DNA from 4 places in the Arthrobacter sp. Soil761 genome. Region 1 is predicted to be linked to each of the others. Evidence: predicted binding sites of a transcription regulator. Region 1 holds the regulator's gene; each other region holds the start of a gene.

What was found. Region 1 encodes HrcA, which represses chaperone genes, less so after heat shock. Its sites were predicted from a motif close to TTNGCACTCGNNNNNNNCGAGTGCNAA; they were not measured.
Region 2: groL (chaperonin GroEL) is a predicted target of HrcA. The motif match lies at 989-1,015, and genes of this name have one in related genera.
Region 3: ASG79_RS12270 (Hsp20/alpha crystallin family protein) is a predicted target of HrcA. The motif match lies at 2,106-2,132, and genes of this name have one in related genera.
Region 4: ASG79_RS22010 (FmdB family zinc ribbon protein) is a predicted target of HrcA. The motif match lies at 1,711-1,737, and genes of this name have one in related genera.

Annotation. Positions count from the first base shown of each region.
Region 1 is NZ_LMSF01000012.1:305,622-308,949, forward strand. It holds gene dnaJ (molecular chaperone DnaJ) at 1-672, opposite strand, end outside; gene hrcA (heat-inducible transcriptional repressor HrcA) at 760-1,773, opposite strand; gene ASG79_RS09555 (DUF3097 domain-containing protein) at 1,945-2,796, shown strand; gene ASG79_RS09560 (DUF4870 domain-containing protein) at 2,916-3,326, shown strand.
Region 2 is NZ_LMSF01000005.1:99,463-102,790, reverse strand. It holds gene ASG79_RS05685 (ABC transporter substrate-binding protein) at 1-903, shown strand, start outside; gene groL (chaperonin GroEL) at 1,194-2,828, shown strand; gene ASG79_RS05675 (ABC transporter substrate-binding protein) at 2,979-3,328, opposite strand, start outside.
Region 3 is NZ_LMSF01000023.1:33,445-36,772, forward strand. It holds gene ASG79_RS12255 (glycoside hydrolase family 1 protein) at 1-635, opposite strand, end outside; gene ASG79_RS12260 (hypothetical protein) at 733-1,110, opposite strand; gene ASG79_RS12265 (J domain-containing protein) at 1,152-1,529, opposite strand; gene ASG79_RS12270 (Hsp20/alpha crystallin family protein) at 1,594-2,019, opposite strand; gene ASG79_RS12275 (MerR family transcriptional regulator) at 2,164-2,481, shown strand; gene ASG79_RS12280 (phosphatase PAP2 family protein) at 2,544-3,328, opposite strand, start outside.
Region 4 is NZ_LMSF01000032.1:106,463-109,790, reverse strand. It holds gene ASG79_RS22020 (DUF4011 domain-containing protein) at 1-505, shown strand, start outside; gene ASG79_RS22015 (Flp pilus assembly protein CpaB) at 533-1,276, opposite strand; gene ASG79_RS22010 (FmdB family zinc ribbon protein) at 1,389-1,655, opposite strand; gene ASG79_RS22005 (5-formyltetrahydrofolate cyclo-ligase) at 1,766-2,386, opposite strand; gene galU (UTP--glucose-1-phosphate uridylyltransferase GalU) at 2,494-3,328, shown strand, end outside.

The DNA.
Region 1 (3,328 bases):
TCCGGTGGCCACACCGGCAGGGACCTTGATGGTCAGCGACCGGCGGCTGCGGATACGGCCCTGGCCGCTGCACTCGTTGCAGGGATCCTTGATGACGGTGCCGAAACCTTCGCAGGTGCCGCAGGGGGCGGCCGTCATGACCTGGCCGAGGATGGAGCGGACGGCCCGCTGGACCTGTCCGCTGCCGCCGCAGATGTCGCAGCGTTCCGGATGGGTGCCGGGGCGGCAACAGGATCCGTCACAGGTGGGGCAGACCACGGCGGTGTCCACTTCGAGTTTCTTGTTCACGCCGAATACGGCGTCGCGGAGGTCGATCCGTACGCTGATCAGGGCATCCTGGCCGCGGCGGACACGGGAAGCGGGACCGGACGTGCCGCCGGCGCCGAAGAAGGTGTCGAAAATGTCCTGGAACGCGAAGCCCTGGCCCGCGTAGCCTGCGCCGCCGAAACCGTTGTCGGTGCCGTTCTCATTGCCGGTGGTGTCGTAGATCCGGCGCTTCTGGGGGTCCGAAAGCACCTCGTAGGCGTGAGTTACTGCCTTGAACCGTTCCGATGCGTCCGCACCGGGGTTTACGTCCGGGTGTAGGGTGCGGGCCAGCTTGCGGTAGGCCTTTTTGATTTCTTCACCCGTCGCTTCGGGTGAGACTCCAAGGACGTCATAGTGGCTGCTCAAAGTTCGTATCTCTTCCTTGTTGTACTGCGTTCAGTTGGGCGGCCCAGCTCTTGCTTTCCGGCCGAAGCGCGCTCCGGCGGCCAAGAGTCAGGGCCCCAAAATCCTGGAAAGGTAGCGCGCCACTGCCCTGACGGCGGCCATGGTGGTGGGGTAATCCATCCGGGTGGGCCCGAGGATGCCTACTTTCGCCGAGCTGTCCGGACGGTAGGCAGTGGCCACCACGGAGGCCTCGGCAAGGCCGTCGTACGGGTTCTCCCGTCCGATGCTGACAGCGACGCCGCGGTGGTCCTGGGCCATTTCGCTCAACAGCCGCAGCATCACCACCTGTTCCTCCAGCGCCTCGAGCACCGGGCCGATGCTGAGGGGGAAGTCGACGTTGGACCTGGCCAGGTTGGCGGTGCCGGCCATGACCATCCGGTCCTCCCGGCTGTTTTGCGCCAGGCCCTCCAGCCCGAGCGCCAATGCGTGTGCCGCCTGCCGCTGCGGGTGCGGGGTGGCGGCGACGACGGCGGGCAGCGCCTGGGCCAGTTGGCGCAGCGGTGTTCCGCCCAGTGCACCGAGGAACCGGGTGCGCAGTTCAGCCAGTGCGTCGTCGCCAAGGTCCTGCCCGACGTCGATCACCCGCTGCTCCACCTTGCCGCTGTTGGCGATCAGGACGACGAGGACCTTGCGCGGGGCGAGCAGGACGAATTCGATGTGCCGGACCAGTGCCCTGCTCAGGTGCGGATACTGCACCACGGCAACCTGGTTGGTCAGCTGCGACAGCAGCCGGACGGTCCTCTCCAGCACGTCGTCGAGGTCGTCCGCGCCTTCGAGCAGGGACTGGATGGCGCGGCGTTCGGCGGCCGAGAGCGGCTTGACAGCCGAGATTTGGTCCACAAAGAGCCGGTAGCCCTTGTCCGTGGGAATCCGGCCGGCACTGGTGTGCGGGGCGGTGATCAGCCCCTCGTCCTCCAGTGCGGCCATGTCATTGCGGATGGTGGCGCTGGAAACACCAAGATGATGCCGCTCCACCAGGGCCTTGGACCCAACCGGCTCGCGGGAGTGGACGTAGTCCTCCACGATGGCCCGCAGTACTTCCAGCTTGCGTGGCTCGCTCACTCTCCACCTCCATCCATGGTTCGGGGCGCATGCCCCTCCCGATGCAACCCAGGGTTAGCACTCGACATGCCTAAGTGCTAACAGTCTATTATGCCTCGGCCCGTTGTTAGCATTGGTACCGCTCCGGGCGAAATTGCGGAGTTGAACACTAGCGCTAGGCGGATCAAATCCATGGATTACCGGAACTGGGGCCCACGCGGCATATCCGCTCCCGCACGGACGGAACTGCCTGAGGTCCCCGTGGAGCGCGGCATGGTGCTCGAGGAAGTGCAGTCGGGCTGGGTGGGTGCCGTGACCCGGGTGGAGAAATCCGGCGGCATGCATGTGGTGGCGCTGGAGGACCGCAGGGGAAAATCGCGTTCCTTCCGCCTTGGGTTCGGCTTCCTCCTGGAGGGCCGGCCGATCCGGCTGATGCCACCCGCCCCCCGGCCGGCCGCTGCCGGTCCCGCGGCGGGCAGGACGGCCTCGGGGTCCGTTCGGGTCGCCGGACAACGCGCCCAGGTGGCCAAGGCCAGCCGGATCTGGGTGGAAGGCAAGCACGACGCCGAACTGGTGGAAAAGGTCTGGGGAGACGACCTCCGGGTGGAGGGCATCGTCGTCGAGCCCCTGCACGGCATTGACGACCTTGCCGCAGCCGTCGCGGACTTCAGGCCGGGGCCTGGCCGCCGTCTTGGCGTCCTGGTGGACCACCTGGTTCCTGACTCCAAGGAGTCCCGCATCGCGGATGCCGTCATGGCCTCCCCGGGCGCCGCAGGCAACGTCCTGATCGTCGGTCACCCCTACGTGGACGTCTGGCAGGCGATCCGGCCCGCTGTCCTTGGCATCGACAAATGGCCGGCCGTGCCCCGCGGGCAGGACTGGAAGACGGGGATCCTGAAAGCCTTCGGCTGGCCCCACGCCACCAAGGAAGATGTCGGCCTGGGATGGCAGAAGCTGCTGGGCGCCGTGCGCACGTACGCGGACCTCGAAGCGTCGCTGCTGGGCAGGGTCGAGGAAGTCATCGATTTCCTGACCGTGCCGTGAAGGGCGGACGGCGTCCCGGGAACCAGTATTCTTGGTAGTGCGGTTCCTTGTTTCCTGAGGCACTGCGCACCGCGCCGGAATTGTAGTCAGCACCACTTGCACCTTCGAAGGAACAGACTGTGGCAGAAAACGCACGTGATCACAGGGACGGCCAGGGCCGTTCCGAGTACCATGGCGTCCCCGCCAACGCCCTGCCGCTTACGGCCAGCGAAGACCGCCAGTGGGCGACGCTGGCGCACTTCGGCGGGATCCTGGGGTGCGTCCCCTCGCTGCTGATCTACTTGATCTTCCGTGACCGCGGGCCATTTACCGCCCAGGAATCCAAGGAAGCGCTGAACTTCAGCCTGCCGCCCACCATCGCCGCGGTGCTGGCCAACATCCTGGTGTTCGTCCCCTACGTCGGGAACATCTTCGCGGTCATTGCCACGCTGATCTGGGTGGCGCTCACGTGCTTCTCCGTCGCGGCAGGGATCCACGTCAACCGGGGCCAGCCGCACCGCTACCAGTACAACCTGCGCTGGATCAAGTAAGG
Region 2 (3,328 bases), on a different contig from region 1:
ATCTCGCCGGCCAACACCGCTGCCGCCCTCTCCGGGATCGCCAGCGGAGGCTACTACTTCCGCACGGCCGCGGCCGACGTCGCGCAAGGTCCTGTGCTGGCCAAACTCGCCAAGGACGCCGGGGCCGCCAGCATCACCGTGGTGTACCAGGAAGGTGCCTACGGCAAGGACCTGTCGGCTGCCGTCACGAAAGCCGCGCAACAGTCCGGCCTGACGGTCCTGCCCGGAGCCGCCTTCAAGCCCGGCGCCGCCGCCGAAGCCGCACGCTCCGCAGCCAAGGCCAGCCCTGACGCCGTGGTCCTGGTTGCCCGGGAAGGGGCGCAGGGCGCGTTGGCCGAGCTGAACAACTCCGGCCTCAGGGGTTCAAAAGTTCTCCTCAGCGATGGCGCCTTTGCCCGCTACGGATCAGGGCTCGCCTCCCGGGCCCTGGACGGCGCCCGCGCCGTCGTCCCGGGCCAACTGCCCACCGCCGCCTTCCAGGGAAAGCTCCTGGCCGTTGATCCTTCCCTGAAGGACGTCTCGTATGCTGCTGAAACCTACGATGCCGTGACCCTGGCGGCCCTGGCGGCGGCAAGGGCCCAGGACGATGCCGGACGCTCCATCGCCGCCAACCTGGTTCCGGTTTCGGGTGGCGCCGCATCAGGCAGGACCACATCCCAGGGGATGCCCTCCGCAGGGACGCCTGCCCCGGGGGCAACGGCCCCGCCCGCCCCGTGCCTGACGTACAAGGAGTGCCTGGGCGGCCTTGCTGCCAATCCGGACATCAATTACGACGGCGAGTCAGGACCGGTTGCCTTCGACGCCAACGGAGATATCACCACCGCCGTTTTCTCCGTATTCACCTACGGCCCCGAGAACAACCCCACCCCCACCGGCCGGGAGACGGCCGGACATTCAAGCTGATCGCCCTGGGCGAAGCCGCTGCCCCTACCCGCCCGTCCGGCGTCTTTTCGCTTGCACTCTCACCTGGGGAGTGCTAATTATTGAGTTAGCACTCTGACGTACCGACTGCTAAAGCAAAGCCTGGTTCCGGCCGGCGGCGCGGGGCACCGGACGAGGAGCGAAAGAAACACCTCACTTCAGTGAGATCCCCTCCCGGAGGCATACAGAGGCCGCCGTCAAAGGATCGTCCGTCGCGGGCACTGCAGCGAAGGTTCATTCTTAACGACTGTCCCGAAAGGACTACTGCCGTTATGGCCAAGATCATTGCATTTGATGAAGAGGCACGCCGCGGCCTTGAGCGTGGCCTGAACACCCTCGCCGACGCCGTTAAGGTCACCCTCGGCCCGCGTGGACGCAACGTCGTCCTCGAAAAGAAGTGGGGCGCCCCCACGATCACCAACGATGGTGTTTCCATCGCCAAGGAGATCGAGCTGGACGATCCTTACGAGAAGATCGGCGCTGAGCTGGTCAAGGAAGTTGCCAAGAAGACCGACGATGTTGCCGGCGACGGCACCACCACGGCCACCGTCCTGGCACAGGCCCTGGTCAAGGAAGGCCTGCGCAACGTTGCCGCCGGCGCCGACCCGCTGTCCCTCAAGCGCGGCATCGAGAAGGCCGTCGAGGCTGTCACCCGCGAACTCCTGGCTTCCGCCAAGGAAATCGAAACCAAGGAAGAGATCGCGGCCACCGCCTCCATCTCCGCCGGTGACGACGAAATCGGTGCCCTCATCGCCGAAGCCCTGGACAAGGTGGGCAAGGAAGGCGTTATCACGGTCGAGGAGTCCAACACCTTCGGCCTGGAGCTCGAGCTCACCGAAGGCATGCGCTTCGACAAGGGCTACATCTCCGCCTACTTCGTCACGGACGCCGAGCGCCAGGAAACGGTCCTTGAGGATCCGTACATCCTGATCGTCAACTCCAAGATCTCCAACGTCAAGGAACTGGTTGCTGTCCTGGAAAAGGTCATGCAGTCCAACAAGCCGCTGCTGATCATTGCCGAGGACATCGAGGGCGAGGCCCTGGCCACCCTGATCGTCAACAAGATCCGTGGCACCTTCAAGTCTGTCGCCGTCAAGGCTCCGGGCTTCGGCGACCGCCGCAAGGCCCAGCTGGCCGACATCGCCGTCCTCACCGGCGGCCAGGTCATCTCCGAAGAGGTTGGACTCAAGCTGGAGAACGCCGGCCTGGAACTCCTGGGCCAGGCCCGCAAGGTTGTTGTCACCAAGGACGAGACCACCATCGTTGAAGGTGCCGGCGACGCCGACCAGATCGCCGGCCGCGTTTCCCAGATCCGCGCCGAGATTGAGAATTCGGACTCCGACTACGACCGCGAGAAGCTGCAGGAGCGGCTGGCCAAGCTGGCCGGCGGCGTTGCAGTCATCAAGGCCGGTGCCGCCACCGAGGTTGAGCTCAAGGAGCGCAAGCACCGCATCGAGGACGCAGTCCGCAACGCCAAGGCTGCAGTTGAAGAAGGCATCGTGGCCGGTGGCGGCGTGGCCCTCATCCAGGCCGGTGCCAAGGCATTCGCCAACCTGCAGCTCTCCGGCGACGAAGCAACCGGCGCCAACATCGTCCGCGTTGCCATCGACGCCCCGCTGAAGCAGATCGCCTTCAACGCCGGCCTCGAGCCGGGCGTCGTGGTGGACAAGGTCCGCGGCCTGCCCGCAGGCCACGGCCTGAACGCAGCCACCGGCGAATACGTCGACCTGCTGGCTGCCGGCGTCAACGACCCCGTCAAGGTAACCCGCTCTGCCCTGCAGAACGCGGCTTCCATCGCTGGCCTGTTCCTCACCACCGAAGCAGTGGTGGCTGACAAGCCGGAGAAGAACGCCGCCCCCGCAGGCGGAGACGACATGGGCGGCATGGGAGGCATGGGCGGCTTCTAAGCCCTCCTGCCGGGACCTCTCCCGCCAACCGCAAAGTGCGGCCCCCTCGTTTGCGAGGGGGCCGCACTTTTGTGCCGGAGGTTTTGTTCCCGGCCACGGATGCGGCCTGTGCCGGCTTGGCCGCCCGGACAAGGAGCTGTGGGAGGGGAGTTACTTCCGGGCCGAATCCAGCATCCCCTGGACTTCCTTCTTGAAGGCTTCCGCCGCGGCCTGCGGGGTCATCCGGTCGTACAGCACTTCATCCGTGTACCTCCTGATGACGTTCTGGACGCTCCCTGCACCCACGGGCGGGACAGGCGGTGCGTCCTTGATGTCCGGGGCTATGTCCTTCAGGAATCCAACCACGGTGGTGTCAGCCGGCTTAAGCTGCGGGGTGATGCCCGAAACGATGTCCGGATTGGTGGGGACGCCCCTGTCGGTCATCAGGATGGCACCCGCCTCCGGACTGTTGGTGAGGTAGTTGATGAACTCCGCGGCCTGCTGGGAATGCTTCGAACGGG
Region 3 (3,328 bases), on a different contig from region 1:
TGGACGGCGAGCCCGTGGCCCAGCAGCTGGTGGTGGACCGTGGGGAAGGCACCCAGGGCCAACTCCTTGCCTGGGGAGTGCAGCCCCAGGGAGTAGCCGTTGGCGCTCACCGTTGCCGGCTCGTTGATGGTGACCCACCGGGCCACCCTGTCACCGAAGGCGTCCGCCACGAGCGCCGCGTACTCCCCCAGCCGGTAGGCGGTGTCCCGGTTCATCCAGCCGCCGGCCTCATCCAGTTCCAGGGGCGTATCCCAATGGTAGATGGTGGCCATGGGCGAGATTCCGTTGGCCAGGAGCTCGTCCAGGAGCCGGTCATAGAACGCCATGCCTGCGCGGTTGGCCGGGCCGGTGCCGCCCGGCTGGATGCGCGGCCAGGAGAAGGAGAACCGGTAGGAGTCAACGCCGAGCTGCTTCAGGAGGGCCACGTCCTGCGGCATCCGGTGGTAGTGGTCCGTGGCCACCACCGGGCTGTGGTCCTCAACGATGGCACCGGGCCGGGCAGCGAACCTGTCCCAGCCCGCCGGTCCCCGTCCATCCTCGTCCAGCGCCCCTTCGATCTGGAATGCTGCGGTTGCGACGCCAAGCGTGAACCCCGGGGGGATGAGCGCTGCGAGGTCCTTGGCGGTGATGTGCATTGGGGTCCAGCCTTTGGTCACGGTAGTTAGGGTACGTCCCAGAATGTCACAGCGGAGGTCGGCTGACGAGCAGCAACTCCGCTCCCGGCGCCGGCAACTACTGGGTGCCGAACAGGAACTCCTTGGCGTGCGCCACTGCCTTGCGGAAGGCATCATTCCGGAGCGTCACCAGGTGGTCCGTGTCGTCGTCGGACGGCTCCAGGTAGCCGGTGTACCCGGGCCGCAGGACCCAGATGTCCCCGCCCGGCGGGAGGTAGAACACGCCGAAGGAACGCTGCTGCCTCTCATCGGCGGTCCATACCGGAACCACCGCCAGCGCGGCACCCGTGGTGGGGTTGATCCACTGTGCCCGCGGCAGAGGCTGTTCGTGCGCCTCCGGGTCCAGGAAGGGCGCGGTTCCCTCGCCCCACCGCTGCTCAAAGCGTTCGAAGAATGCAGGAATGAGGTGTGAATCGTAGCGCCGCCAGTCGCCCATGCAGTTTTCCGCCTCCTTGGATCAATGGCCCAGGGCCTGGATCAGGACCAGGGCCCGCTTTCCCACCGCACCGGGGTGACGCGGATGGGAGGTCCGGACTGCCCGCCACGGCTGCGGACTTTCCGGACCGGAATGATGGTGGGCGCAGCTGCCGCCAGCTTCCTGTCGTAGTCGGCGCGGCGCCCGGGGTCACGCAGCACGTTAAACGCCTGCATGATCCGGAGAAGTTCCTCCCCCTGTGCAGTGTTGCCCTTCTCCGCCGTCGTATCCCCCTTGGTCTCCATGCCTTCGTAAGCCCGCCCGCCGTCCATATCCGGATGGTGGGTGCGCATGAGGGCGCGGTAGGCATGCGAGATTTCCTGGCGGCCGGCGTCCCGGCCTACGCCCAGGATGGCGTAGTAGTCGGGGAGATCAGTCATCCTGCCTCCTGTTTCGCCGGCGCCCCGCCCGGAGGGTCAAGGGCGCCGGCACGAAAGCATGGTCCTAGCTGCCGATCTGGTGTTTCTCGCCCTGCTGGGTCTGGATCTCGATCTTGCGCGGCTTGGCCTGCTCGGCAACCGGAATCCGCAGGGTCAGGACACCCCGGTCATAGCTGGCCTTGATGTGCTCGGTGTCCAGGGTGTCACCCAGGATCAACTGGCGGCTGAACACGCCCCGGGGACGCTCAGAGGCCACGAGCTCCACGTTGGGCTGCGTGGGGTCCTTGCGCTCCGCCCGGACGGTCAGGACGTTCCGCTCAACGTTCAGGTCCAGGGAATCCACGTTCACACCGGGAAGGTCGAACGCCACCACGAATTCCCCGTCTTCCTGCCACGCGTCCATGGGCATGGCTGCCGGGCGGGCGGAGGTTCCAAAGACCTGCTGCGTGAGCCGGTCCAGCTCACGGAACGGGTCCGTACGCATCAACATCATTTCCCACTCCTTTAGCTTCCAGGTGCTGGATCTGCAGCTACCCACCATCTCCTTTAATCTATGGTGGTGGATATAGATTTTTTATAGCACTCGTGCAAAACTGAAGCAAGGTACCAGCGGAAGCGATTTTTGGGAGAAAGAATGGCAGATCCTGAAGCAGGTCGGGCTGGCCGCTCCCCCGGTTCACGGGCCCTGTACGCCATCTCGGTGGCGGCGGAGCTCACGGGAACCGGACAGCAGAACATCAGGCTGTACGAAACCAAGGGACTGTTGACGCCCTCGCGGACGGCGGGCGGCACGCGGCAGTACAGCGACGACGATATCGCCGTACTGCTGCGGATCGGCGAACTCCTGCAGGAGGGGTTGAACCTGGCGGGCGTTGCGAAGGTATTGGAGCTGGAGGCAGCCAACGTGAAGCTGCACCGGGCACTCAAGCGGGCAAAATCGCGGCCGCAATAAGAGGGGGCCAGGAAGCGGCCCAGGAAGCGGGATCCGGTTCCCGGACTGCTCCCGGTAAGTTCCTACTCTCCGGTGGATTCGGCCCTTGACAGCTCTCCGGTGATCGGTTCCCCCGGAATCCTGGCCGTCCGCCACGTGTCAAGCGTGATGACCCCGGAGAGGATGAGCAGCGAGAGCGCGAACGACGCCAACGCATCCGTGGGCCAGTGGTAGCCAAGGTACAACCGGCTGGCGATAGCGAGGATGATGCCGATCCCGGCCCCGATGAAGCCGAACACCGCGGCACGCGGGTTCCGGCGCCGGGAGAAAATCAGGTAGGCGCCCACCAGCAGGAAGTCGCAGGCCCCCAGGACGTGCCCGGACGGGAACGAGAAGGTCTGGTCCGCGCCGAACAGCATCTGGTCCAGGGGGGGCCGGGAGCGCTGGACGATGTGGAGGATGATCTGCGAGATGATCACTCCGGTCAGCATCGCGGAGGCGAGCAGGATGGGGCGCCAGGCGTGCTTGGCTGCGAATCCCCAGACAAGGATCACCACCAGCACGATGATGGGCAGCGCGATGGGGCCGAAAATCACCGCCAGGAAGATCATGATGGCAGTGACGGCCGCTGAACGGGTGGTCAGCAGCCAGTCATGCACGGGAGCGTCGGCAACGGAAAGGCCGTCGGCCTGCACCACGCTGACCAGGGTGGCAATGAAGAGTGCCAGCCCCACGACGGCCAGGATGATCGACGCGCGGTACAGGCCCCGCCGGTCGGCAGGGTCCACGTAGCGTTCCTCCACCACGAACTTCTCGTGGAAGGCGTGCCACCTTCCCGCTTTCCGTTCAGAGACTGCGGAACCTGCTG
Region 4 (3,328 bases), on a different contig from region 1:
AGGATTCCTGGACGATGACTTCAACCACGCACTTCACGGAATTGATGGGGCGCCTGCTGCCGGTGTTTCCTACCTGCCTTCCGAGGCTGTCAGCCAAGGCCGGCGCGCCCAGGGGACAAGGGAAGCGGGTGCCACGACGAGAGAAGACCGGCCTGGGAAAGACAGGCCCGAGGAAGACATGCGCCAGAACGAGAACAACACCCGGAACACGAACGACCTGAACAGGAACGACGACCTGGATAAGAACGGCGGCTCGAACAGGAACGACGACCTGGATAAGAACGGCGGCTTGAACAGGAGCGGGGCCGCAGCCGGAACTGACCGCGGTGCCGCTCCCGCGGATTCCGCAGCGCCGGTGCCTTCTCCGGGGGCGCGGCCGGCAGCGGGGGGCACCGACGAGATCCTCCCGAGCAAGGCGGCGGAAGACGACGCCCGCAGCTGGGGTGACCGGGAGGACGATCACGATACCTGGTTGAAGGAACAGAAACCGCCGCACTGGGGCTGACCCACATCATCCGGGCCACGCTTGAGGTCAGGGCGGCCCGACCAGGACGAAGAACAGCCTGCCCTGGGTGGAGGCGCCGGCCAGGCGCAGTGATTGTTCGGCGGTGGCTGCCACCACGATCAGTCCATCGGTCTCGGTGGTGCCGAGCCATTGACCCCCTTGGCCGCCGTTGTTCGAGGTCCACAGCACCGGGACGGCAGACGCCAGGACCTCAGAGGGACCCTTCTGGTCGAACCCGTTGGCTGATGTCAGCACAATGTTGACCAGCTGGCCGGGGGAGACCAGCTGGATGGATGAGGCATCCGCCATCCGCAGGGGAACCGCGGCCGAACCGGGGGGCGTCCCTGCCAGGAGCCCGGGGCCCAGCAGCTGGGCGTCGGTGAGGAGCTGGCCCTTCCGCAGCGGCGCTGCGAGCTGCTTGCCTGCGGTTGCGGATCCATCCCGGAGGAAGCCGTCGGTCACCATCCCGGGCGGCACCTGGACCTGGGCCAGGTCTGCTGCCGTTACCGTTGTTCCCGCGGGCAGGTCCCGGGCAGCGGACAGCGCCGTGACGGTGGTGAGCGGGGCGGGAGTGAGTTGCTGGACAGCGATTGCTGCAGCTGCGCACAAGAGCAGGGCCGCTACGAGGCCTCGGTTGCGGCTGAGCCAGCCGGCAAACCGCGAGTGCAGGGGACGCCGTCCGGGGCGGCGGGGGATGTTACGGGCACCTGCAGCATGGACATGGCCGGGGAACCGGAGACCGTCGCGGCGACGTCGGAAGAGTACTGGCATGCGCCCACGCTAGGTGACGCCAAAGCGGCACGGGAGCCCGGACGGCGGCTATGTGGACAAAGGCGGCCGGACGCAGGAAGCGTCCGGCCGCCGTCGTAAAGTCCCGGGCTGCTTAGCTGGCGGCAGCTGCTGCCGGCGCCGGCGCGGCGGGGGTGGCAGCGGGCGTCGCTGCGGGTGCGGGGGAGACGGAGCTGCCCTTGGAATCGCGGGAATCCGTGCGGTAGAAACCCGAGCCCTTGAAGACGACACCGACGCTGTTGAACTTCTTGCGCAACGTGCCCTCGCATTCCGGGCAGGACGTCAGGCTGCTGTCCGAGAACGACTGGACAATGTCGAAGGCGTGGCCGCAATCCTTGCAGGCGTAAGCATATGTTGGCACTGGTGCTCCTCCTCTTGGGCAAACGAGAGGTCCCGTGCTGCCACCGGGTAAACCGTTAGCAGTCGCAGGGCCTGAGTGCTAATTCTATCACTGTGCCCGAATGGACGGGCTCAGGCGTTGCCCGCCAATGGCCGGTATCCGGACGGGGCCAGGACGGCCGGGACCGGTCGGTCGAACTTCTCGGCCGGTATCCGGCCGGCGGGCAGCAATTCGTCATCGTAGATAACAGCGGCCAGGGGAATTTCCTTCCCTGCCGTAGCCAGGTGCCCCAGGAATTTGTCGTAGTAGCCTCCGCCCTGCCCGATCCTGTTGCCGGCGAGGTCCACTGCGGTGGCCGGAATAAAGAGCACCGCTGCGGCACCGGCCGTTTCCGGCCCGTGACGGTGCCCCGTGGGCTCCAGGATTGGTGCATATTTGCTGCGCTCGAAGCTGGTCTCCGGCGTCCAGAACACCCAGCTCAATTCGCGGCCTTCCTCGCACACCGGAAGCAGTACCTGATGGCCGCTGCGATGCAGGGCGTTGATCAGGGGCAGGGTGGGCGGTTCGTGTCCCACGCCAAGGTACACGCAGGCTATCGAGGCGTGCTTCCCTGTGACCGCCCCCGCCCATGCTTCCCCATGGACGGCCAGGGCCGCGCCGGCAGCTTCGAGCTGCGCCGGCGTCAGCGCTGCCCGCCGCCGGCGGTGGGCGGCCCTGATGCCGTCCTTGACTGCGTTGGTCTCCTGCAGCATGGTGTCCTTCCTGCAATGCCCCGTATTGGGAGGTTCTTCCCGCACCGGCACGGGCTTGCCGCTCCGGTGGTTACTCAAATGCTTGACGCTGACGTTAGATTAGACCGGTGAACACCAGTAACCCCAGAGTCCGCAAAGCCGTCATTCCCGCCGCGGGCCTGGGCACCAGGTTCCTGCCAGCCACCAAGGCGATGCCCAAGGAAATGCTCCCCGTCGTGGACAAGCCTGCCATCCAGTATGTGGTGGAGGAAGCCGTCCACGTGGGCCTCCACGACATCCTGATGATTACGGGCCGCAACAAGCGGGCCCTGGAAGACCACTTCGACCGCGTGCCGTCCCTTGAGTCAACGCTCGAGGACAAAGGGGACACGGAGAAGCTGGCGTCCATCCAGGCGGCCAGCCAGTTGGGTGACATCCACTACGTCCGGCAGGGCGACCCCCACGGCCTGGGCCATGCGGTGCTCCGCGCAAAACAGCACGTGGGTGACGAAGCCTTCGCTGTCCTGCTGGGAGATGACCTGATTGACGCCCGCGACGAACTGCTCAGCACGATGATTGACGTCCAGGCCAAAACCGGCGGGTCCGTCGTCGCCCTGATTGAAGTGGAGCCGTCGGAGATCAGCGCCTACGGCTGTGCGGACATCCAGGACATCGACGGCGAAGACTACGTCCGCGTCAACCGGCTGGTGGAAAAGCCGTCACCCGAGGAAGCGCCCTCCAACCTGGCCCTGATCGGGCGTTATGTCCTGCACCCCGCCGTCTTCGGCGTCCTTGAACACACCGAACCGGGCCGGGGCGGGGAAATCCAGTTGACGGATGCCCTCCAGGAACTTGCCTCCGGTGATGGTGAAGGGCACGGGGTGTACGGGGTCGTGTTCCGGGGCCGGCGTTACGACACCGGCGACAAACTCAGCTACCTCAAGGCCTGCATCCAGCTCGCCA